3 regions of the Methylotenera sp. E1MeOHC1 genome follow, and region 2 is predicted to be linked to each of the others. Evidence: predicted binding sites of a transcription regulator. Region 2 holds the regulator's gene; each other region holds the start of a gene.
What was found. Region 2 encodes FliA, which starts transcription of late flagellar genes. Its sites were predicted from a motif close to CTAAAGTTNNCNNAAANNNTGCCGATANNA; they were not measured.
Positions count from the first base shown of each region.

Region 1 (3,280 bases), 410 kb from region 2:
TCATTTGCTAACGGATGCTTAGGGTCATACAGCATTCTTGGCGCTGAATTGTCCTCAACAACTTTTGTTACTTTTACGCCGCTTACGTCAGGAGATTTGCTTGGCATTGCGCTAAAAACGACTTGTTTTGATTTATAAGGAGTGCCATTGGCGCTGGTTGCGCTATCAGCATTTGCAAGATTGCTGGCTACGGTGTTTAAGCGCTGCGCTTGTGCGCTCATCGCTGAACCAGAAATATTAAACACATTAAATAATGACATCGATTTCTCCTTAAACTTTTACCGTACCAACCATCTGTTCAGCTAGCTTCGGTACTTACTGCCCTTGTATAGCTGCGAGCATTTTTTTGAGCTGCCCGTTAATCATAATAATACTCGCTTCGTAGCGAATCGCGTTATCTGCAAATTGATTGCGCTCTACATCCATATCAACTGTGTTTCCATCAACGCTGCCTTGTATGATTGGTCTAAACATAGCGCCACCGCCAATGCTGGACGGGATGCCATCCAGATGTTTGTCGGAAGTTTTATTGGTGTTGAAAGCCTCTTTGTTTGCTACGCCTGCCATGGCACTTTTCATGGCGGCGCCAAAGTCTAAATCACGCGCTTTGTAATTTGGAGTATCTGCATTGGCAATATTTGCGGCAATTAGTTCTTGGCGCTGGCCACGCACTCTCAGCGCATTTTGATGAAAGCTTAAAGCTGCATCTAATTTATTAATCATGTTCGTTTCCCTTTTTCGCTGCTTAAGTTTATGACTTTTTCTTAATAGTACCTATTTAATTAAAAGCCTAAAGCAAAAGAAAATACTTTTATTGCCGATAACATACTTGTAAACAATTCTAATGAGTTGGCATAAGAATTGATTGAATAAGAAGAGGGGTATTTCTTGCCCTTTTCTTAGTTTTGCTAGACAACTGTGTCCGTAGAATGCATGTTGAATCTTTGTAAGCTGCATAGGAATTCAATATGCCTAATGTTAAGTGTCATTTACCGTTGCAATTCTTTGCAAATATTAGTTTGAAAGTGCGCATGAGAAATGCTTTGTTAAATTGCCTAATGGTGTTCACTGCTCTGGTGCTTGGCACCAGCCATACATTACATGCTGCTACAAATCAGGCTACATTAAATAAGCAATACCCAAAGCAAGATTTATCGCTATTGAACGCAAAAGTCGTTGAGTTTTTGCAAACGCAAACAGTCGGGTACCCTGGTAAGGTTACAGTGCAGGCTGGAGCTATTGATCCCAATTTGAAATTAGCGCAATGTCAGGATGTTCAAGTTTTTTTACCTGCGGGCAGTCGGCCTTGGGGTAAAACGAGTGTTGGTATTCGCTGTAGTACGCCTAGTGCGTGGACAATCTACGCACAGGCTACCGTCAATGTGGTGGCGCAATACTTGGTTGCGGCACTGCCGCTGGCGCAGGGTAGGGTGGTCACGGCTGAAGACTTGTTGTTTCAGACCGGAGATTTAACGCAGTTACCTGCTGGCATATTTACCGATGTAGTACAGGCGCAAGGGCGTATTGTGAATATATCCATGAGTGCTGGTACTGTACTCAGGCAAGAGATGCTAAAGGTTTCGCCGGTAGTGCAGCAAGGGCAAACTGTGATGATTACTTCCGCTGGTAAAGGTTTCCGCGTTTCTGCTGAAGGTAAAGCAATGGCTAAGGCAAATGAAGGTCAGGTTGTGCAGGTTAAAGTTGCTAGCGGGCAAGTGGTTAGCGGCATTGCGCGCCAAGGTGGTCAAGTTGAGGTTGTGTTTTAATCGGCCGAAATTAGCGATGGCGAGATGCTTGTTTTTAATTATGCATAAACATTGTTTTATTTTAGGTAAAAGGCTAAAGTTCGCTTAAACTATGCCGATATTTGCATTAAGGATGCGTGTATATGCATTTAAGCAAGTTAGCAAAAAGGATGAAATGCCATGAAAATCAATGAGACAATTAAAAACGCTGCTGGGCTAGGTCTTGATAAAGCCAGTATCGAAAAAGCGAATGCTGCAAAGGTTGAGACCGATGCTAAGCAAAAGGCCGGAAAGTCACCATCAGGTGAGAGTGCTTCAGGTAACGTAACGTTATCACCGCTATCAGCTAAATTACAAACTTTAGAAACTAAAGTAAAAGCAAGTAATGTGTACGATGCTGAAAAAGTGGATGCAATTAAATCAGCAATTGCTGGCGGTCAGTTTTCTGTTAATTCAGAAAAGGTGGCTGAAGGCCTGATTGAAACTGTAAAAGATTTACTCACAAGCCGGTTCGCTTAACGCTATTATGGTTAATACATCTTCCAGCCAGCCAGTTACCTTTACGCAAGATACTCAGCTGGTGGCCGAATTAATCGCTCTGCTAGAGCTTGAGCAATCGCATTTAGTAAAAGCGGATGTGGCTGCAATTGAAGCTATTCTGGAAGAAAAATCATTATTGTTGCAGCGCTTAAACCTTGCGGCAAAAGCCCGCTACCAGCAATTGCAAGCGCATGGTTTCCAATCTAATGAGTCTGGCATGACTGCTTGGGTAGAGAAGCAAGCCAAAAAAGATATCAAGACTGCTTGGATTAACTTCCAAAAATCTCTTGCGCAAGCTAAAGAGCTTAATCGGCTAAATGGTGTGTTGATTAGCAAGCACTTTAATCGTAACCAAGAGCTACTGAATCATCTGCAGGGCAATAATGATGCAAATTCAGTTTATGGCCCAGATGGTCAAGCTAAATCCAAAGGACCATCGCGTTCTGGTTTGATAGTCTAGTTTTACGTCTAACCCGCTCACGTTTTGTAACTTCAGTGTTACTTAAAATCACCTGCTAATTTGTTTGATTAATTGATGATTATCAATTAACCGTAGTTTTTCTAGCCCTCTAATACCTCTAAAAATGCATCACCGTAGCGTGTAAGTTTGGCTTGGCCAATACCGCTAATCTTGCCCATTTCTATCAGACTTTCTGGTCGATGATTTAAAATCTCAAGCAGTGTACTGTCGTGAAAAATCAGGTATGGCGGTACGCCTTGCTCTTTTGCCAGTTCGGTACGTTTGGCCTTGAGCGCGTGCCACAGCGGGTCATCTGCAACGCCTGCATAGGCTTCTTTCGCACGAGCGCCACGCTCAACTTTACTCACGCGTTTAGGTGCTTCCTGATCTTGCCGTAGCCATATCATCACTTCACTGCGTAGCACTGGGCGAGCGGCCTCGGTCAGGCGTAGTCCGCCAAATGCATCCATGTCAGTTTCCAAGTAGCCACTGGCAACTAACTGCCTAAACACGCTGCTCCATTGGGCTTGTGATA
Region 1 covers NZ_CP196025.1:1,010,578-1,013,857, reverse strand. Annotated here, with positions in the region: gene flgC (flagellar basal body rod protein FlgC) at 1-260, opposite strand, end outside; gene flgB (flagellar basal body rod protein FlgB) at 316-723, opposite strand; gene flgA (flagellar basal body P-ring formation chaperone FlgA) at 969-1,766, shown strand; gene flgM (flagellar biosynthesis anti-sigma factor FlgM) at 1,926-2,264, shown strand; gene ACSSU7_RS04600 (flagella synthesis protein FlgN) at 2,272-2,745, shown strand; gene recQ (DNA helicase RecQ) at 2,847-3,280, opposite strand, start outside.
Region 1: the regulator FliA is predicted to act here: its motif matches at 1,840-1,869, upstream of flgM (flagellar biosynthesis anti-sigma factor FlgM).

Region 2 (3,280 bases):
CGCATGGTCACCGAACAAATCGCCCTGCTCTCAACTAGCAATACGCCTATTAAGAAATTACTATGTTTAAACGCCACCAACACTGGTGAAACCTTAACCGATGTTATCAGTGCTTATAAAGGAAAAGGGCTGGATGGTTGCATCATGACCAAACTTGATGAAGCCGTCACCATAGGTAATACACTTGATGTGATTATTCGTGAAAAATTAAAACTGTATTACACAGCCGATGGACAACGTGTGCCTGAAGATATCAACCTAGCGAATAAAGTAGCGCTGATTCATTTAGCATTAAACTCAAAATCGCCAGCTAACCGCCCTTTTGAATTTTTAGAAGAAGAACTGCCATTTGTCATGGGGCAAGCTAGCAGCTTGAACACTATCTCTCAATTAGCGGAGATTTAATCATGTCTAATTTCAACAGCAGTCCTACACCTAACGATCAAGCTGCCGGATTAAGGCGAATTATGGCAAAGCCAAAGCCTAGAATAGTGTCGGTGCTGTCTGCGTCATCTACCCAAGCACAACCGCGCCTTATCACCAACCTTGCCGCCTCTATGGTTGCCCAAGGCAATGAAGTGCTAGTCATGCATGCCTCAGAGCACGCATCTGAACATCATTATGAATTGGGCCAGTCCCCTACGCTACTGGATGTGATTTCTAACAAGCATACGTTGGCGCAAGCAATCAAATCCACCAGCCATGGATTCTCTAGTGTGAAACTAATGCACAAAAACTCAGGTGCAAAGGCAAGTGAAAACCATACCAACAGCCAGCTTAACCTGATGTTTAACCAATTAGCTCAGCAATATGACATGGTGCTAGTTGACACCATGCTTAACTCAGCCAATGTGCTGCCCTTACATAAACTCAATGAAAGTGAAATCATTATCCAGCTCTCACGTAAGCCAGAATCGATTACAGAGGCGTATTCATTGATTAAACAAGTTTGCAGTGAGCTTGGCAGGCGTTCTTTTGGTATCATTGTGGAAGACTCAACTGATGCGCAGGCACAAATAGTATTTGGTAATATCGCACAGGTGGCAAAACGCTTTATGCAAATTGAATTAGAGTTTTTTGGTGCAATTCCTGCTGATAGCCACATCAGCCGAGCTTCCAAGCTGGGGCGCTCCGTCATTGATGCGTTTCCGCTCGCGATAGCGTCAACCGCATTGAAACAAATTGCACAACGCTTAGATTACAAGCATGATAATATTTTTAACAATAAGCAGGCACAACTAAGCTAAAGACGATTTATGTACACAGCGCACGGGAAAAAAGATCAAAAAGACGTTTTGCTGGATCAGCACGCTATCTTAGTTAAAAAACTCGCCTATCAATTAAAAGCAAAGCTACCGCCTAGCGTAGAACTTGATGATTTAATTCAAGCGGGCATGATGGGCCTGCTCGATGCTGTTAATCGCTATGAAGACACGCATGGTGCCCAGTTTGAAACCTATGCCGCACAAAGAATCCGCGGGGCAATGCTAGATGAGCTACGTAGCTCAGACTGGTTACCGCGTAGCATCCGTAAAAACATGCGTGATGTTGAACACGCCATTAGCCAACTAGAACAGCAGCTTGGTCAGCCCCCCACTGAAAACGATGTAGCCAAAAAGCTTAACTTATCGCTAGCGGAATACCATGAGATGCTAGGTGACTGTAGCGGACACCAACTGGTCTATTACGAAGACTTTCATGAAGCCGACAGTGGTGAACACTTTTTAGACCGCTTTCAAACCGATCATGATAGTGATCCAATTAAAGGCTTACTAATTGGTGACTTCAAAGATGCACTGATTGCTGCGATTGACTCACTACCTGAGCGAGAAAAAATCCTGCTGGGTTTATATTACGAACAAGAACTAAATTTAAAAGAAATTGGTGCGGTTATGAGTGTTTCAGAGTCCCGCGTATGTCAACTACATAGCCAGGCGGTTGCTAGGCTGCGTGCCAACTTAAGAGAGAAGTCATGGACTGGGGCAGTGTAATCGGGCTAATCCTTGCTGTTGCAGGGATTATACTAGGGCAAAAACTTGAGGGTGGAAACGTTGAATCGCTGTTGCAATATGCAGCTTTCCTTATCGTGATGTTTGGTACTTTTGGTGCGGTACTTGTGCAAACCCCACCAAAAACTTTTTTGCAAGGTTTAAAAATGCTAAAACTAGTATTTAAAAAACCTGTTGATGACAAAAAAGAACTGACGAAACGCATTTTAAACTGGAGCAACTTTGCGCGTAAAGAAGGCATTTTCATGCTGGAGCCTTTCTTAAAAAGGGAAACTGATCCTTTCATCATTAAAGGTATGCGCTTGATGATTGATGGCACACCGCCAGAAAAAATTCGCGAGATATGCGCCATTGACATCTATTTCCATGAAGTTCAAATGCGTGGCGCAGCAAAAATATGGGATGCGGCCGGGGGCTATGCGCCAACTGTGGGTATTTTAGGTGCAGTTCTAGGCCTAATTCATGTGATGGAAAACCTATCCGACCCGAGCAAGCTAGGTAGCGGTATTGCTGTTGCATTCGTGGCCACGATTTATGGTGTTGGTTTTGCTAACTTGATATTTTTACCGATTGCCAACAAATTAAAAACACACATTCAAGCAGAGTTGAAAACACGTGAAATGCTGCTTAATGCATGGGTGTCTATAGCCAATGGCGACCATCCTAGAATCGTTGAAGAGCGCTTAGATAGTTACCTAGATAAACCGCACTAACCGCCCATCCATACAAAACAGCCATTTGAATATAAATCATGTCGAAACTCATTCGTAAAAGAGTAGAAGAGGATCAAGAGAACCACGAGCGGTGGCTGGTTTCTTATGCTGACTTTATCACGCTTTTGTTCGCGTTTTTCGTCGTTATGTACTCTATTTCCTCTGTAGAAATAGGCAAATACAAACAACTTACCAATTCTATTGGCACCGCTTTTAGCGGCAACGGTAGCTCTGGTGTTAACCAGACAAGTACAGAAAAAGGCCTAGGCGCACGTGGCGTTACGGAAGCTAATACATCGATTGTCAAACCACTTCCACTAAGTCATTTATATTCAGAAAAAATGCGTAGAGAGCGTGACTCTATGGCTAAAACTGGTACTGAGGTATCCAATAAATTAGCGCCGATGATTACCGAAGGCAAGATTCAAGTCATACAAACCAGCCGTGGTATCCGTATTGATATACAAGATAACCTGCTATTCGGCGCCGGATCTGCTGACTTATCACCGACAGCCAATGCAATCATCAGCGAAATTGTGCCACTCATTAAAGATAATC
Region 2 covers NZ_CP196025.1:603,215-606,494, reverse strand. Annotated here, with positions in the region: gene flhF (flagellar biosynthesis GTPase FlhF) at 1-405, shown strand, start outside; gene ACSSU7_RS02710 (MinD/ParA family ATP-binding protein) at 468-1,247, shown strand; gene ACSSU7_RS02705 (RNA polymerase sigma factor FliA) at 1,257-1,991, shown strand; gene ACSSU7_RS02700 (flagellar motor protein) at 1,973-2,722, shown strand; gene motD (flagellar motor protein MotD) at 2,761-3,280, shown strand, end outside.

Region 3 (3,280 bases), 440 kb from region 2:
GCTCCAGCATCTGTCACAGGAGGCAGATATTACATTGCATGCTTATGCAAACAATGCGATAGAAGACGAGGTAACGCAGCGACTTAAGCCTAAATTCAAATATTGGATTAAAGTTGATGAACTAACCGATACAGCGCTTGCTGAAAAGATTAGGGCAGATCAAATTGATATTCTCGTGGATTTGGATGGACACACCGCAGGCAATAGGCTGATTAGCTTTGCCATGAAACCTGCTCCCATCCAAATTAGCTGGCTTGGCTATCTTGCCACCACGGGTTTAACGGCGATGGATTACTATTTGGCGGATGCACACCTTCTTCCGCCAAGCATGTTTGATCAGCAGTTTACGGAAAAGATTGTTCAATTACCCGCTAATGCACCGTTTACTCCATCCGCATTGTCCCCAGCAGTGTCTGCTTTACCAGCACTTAATAATGAATTTATTACTTTTGGGTGTTTTAATCGCGTGGAGAAAATCACACCAAGCGTTATTGAGTTATGGGCAAAGTTATTAAACGCAGTGCCAAATTCAAAGCTCTTATTAGGCGCAATGCCTAAAGATGGTAGTTATGACGGCGTGATTAATCAACTTTCCAGCCATGCAATTGGTGTGGATAGGCTGGTTATTTATCATCGCAGTACCATGGAGAATTATCTAACATTGCATGAACTCGTGGATGTTTGCTTAGACACCTTTCCATCCAATGGGGTGACTACGACTTGTCATGCGGCGTGGATGGGAGTGCCAACTATATGTATAGAGGGGCAAAGCCTCATGAGTCGCGGCGCAATGGCTGTGATGCTGCATTTAGATTTACCTGAGTTTGTGGTGAAGTCGCATGAAGACTTCATTAGTAAAGGTGTTTACTTGTCAGAGCATTTGCAATATTTATCTGAAGTGCGCGTTGCTTTACGCAAAAAATTTAATGATTCTGCACTGAATAAGCCCAAGCTTATTAGCGATAATTTAACGCTGGCACTACGCTTTATGTGGGCTAGATGGTGCAATAATCAACCTGCCATCTCATTCAAAGTGCCAGATTGATTAAAGTTGATTTTATTTATTTAACATTTAAAATCAATATGTTAAATGTATCTAATGTATCTTCTCTACCGCAGTTATCTATATTCTTGTTAAATCCACATTAAAGATTTTTTTAATTGAACCGATATCCTAAACATCAGGATTGCTTATTCAACAGCTGATAAAGAAAGTGTAAATAAGGAAATTCAGAATTTAAAAAATATTTAAATCTGCCCCTAAACTTTCTAAAAAACTGTCCGATAACAGAAATAACAGCAGCGCAAATTGAACTGAATCTGCAAAGCTAACGGCAATAAGATGTAGTTGTAATTAACTAAATATTAGGAGAATTAACATGGCTTCAGTTATCAATACAAACCTTGCGTCATTAAACACACAACGTAACTTATCAGCTTCACAAAGCTCATTAAACACATCATTACAACGTTTGTCATCAGGCTTGCGTATCAACAGCTCTAAAGATGATGCTGCTGGCTTGGCAATTGCTACACGTATGGACTCACAAGTACGTGGTCAACAAGTAGCGATCCGTAACGCGAATGACGCGATCTCTTTTGCACAAGTTGCTGAGGGTGGTTTGTCAAAACAAACTGACGCATTGCAACGTATGCGTGAACTAGCTGTTCAATCAATCAACGGTACTAACACAAGTACAGACCGTGCAAACTTAGATGCTGAGTTTACACAGTTGTCAGCTGAGGTTTCACGTCTTTCAACAGCTACAAAATTCAACGGTACTTCAGTATTCGGTGCTGCTCAAACTTTCCAAGTTGGTGCTGACGCTGGTGACACCATCACTACTGCCTCTGTATCTGCAGCTACCATCACAGGTAACGTTTCATCAGTGGCTTCTGCATCTACTGCGATTACCGCGATTGATGCTGCGCTAACTGCTGCAAATACTAGCCGTGCAACACTGGGTGCGATTCAAAACCGCTTTGAATCTGTAGTAAGCAACCTACAAATTTCAGTAGAGAACCAATCTTCAGCTAAATCACGCATCATGGATGCTGACTTTGCGGCAGAAACAGCTAACTTGACACGTGGTCAAATCTTGCAACAAGCAGGTACAGCGATGTTAGCGCAAGCAAACTCACTACCTAACAACGTGTTGTCACTGTTAAGAGGTTAAGTTTTAGTAGCGTAAAAGCCCTTATCACCCACAGGACCGATCATCCTGTGGGATTTTTAGGAGGATGAAATCATGTTTAATTCACCAATAGATGGTTATGGTGCAGTAAAAAATCAGGCCGCCGCGCAAAATATTGCCGGGGGCCAAAATGCCATTTCAGGCCCGACAAGTGCTAAAGCGGTAGAAAGTGTCAAACCGGAAACTAGGCGATCCGCAGAGATTGATAAAACGGCCTTATCAAATGCAGTAAATAAACTGAATGAGCTTGTTGCACCAGCGTTGCAAACAGTTCAGTTTACGATGGATGAAGAGTCAGATCGTGTGATTGTTCAAGTTGTTGATACTGCAACCGATAAAGTATTAAGGCAAATACCTAATGAAGAAGTGTTAGCATTTTCTAAAACTTTAGGTAGATTGCAAGGTCTAGTAGTGAGAGAACAAGCCTAATTTGTAATAAGAAGCTTATTTTGATGCTTTATTAGGTAAATGAATTGTTGTTTATAAACTATGCTTGTTAGATTAAATGTAGTTGTATTGTTGATGTGTAAAGAGTGACAAGCATTTAACGAGTAATTTTAACGAGGAGAATCATTATGGCTACAACTTCAGGAATAGGCTCTGTCCTTGACGTTAACACCATTGTGAGTAACTTGATGAGTGTTGAAAAAGCCCCTTTAACTAAAGTGGCTACACAAAAAACGGCATATCAATCACAAATCTCAGCATACGGTACGCTCAAAAGTGCGTTGTCTACGTTTCAAACTTCCGTTAATGCACTTTCAAGCTTATCTAAATTTAATGCGCAGAGCGTAACATCAAGCAACACTAGCGTGTTAACCGCCACTTCAAGTGGTAGTGCTACAGTGGGTAGTTATGATATTAGCGTTAGCCAGTTAGCTAAATCCCAAAAATTAAGTGTTGGTGGTTTTTCCAGCGTTTCTGATGTAGTTGGTACCGGTAGCCTCACTATTTCGTTCGGTACGTTTACGCCAGAAGTAGCTGTTCCATTTGCTGCGAGTTCTTTTACGCCAAATGCAGCTAAAGCTGATCTTAATATCACCATTGATAGTTCTAACAATACATTGGCAGGTGTGCGTGATGCG
Region 3 covers NZ_CP196025.1:1,039,048-1,042,327, reverse strand. Annotated here, with positions in the region: gene ACSSU7_RS04775 (tetratricopeptide repeat protein) at 1-1,045, shown strand, start outside; gene ACSSU7_RS04770 (flagellin N-terminal helical domain-containing protein) at 1,380-2,177, shown strand; gene ACSSU7_RS04765 (flagellar protein FlaG) at 2,250-2,624, shown strand; gene fliD (flagellar filament capping protein FliD) at 2,771-3,280, shown strand, end outside.
Region 3: the regulator FliA is predicted to act here: its motif matches at 1,261-1,290, upstream of ACSSU7_RS04770 (flagellin N-terminal helical domain-containing protein).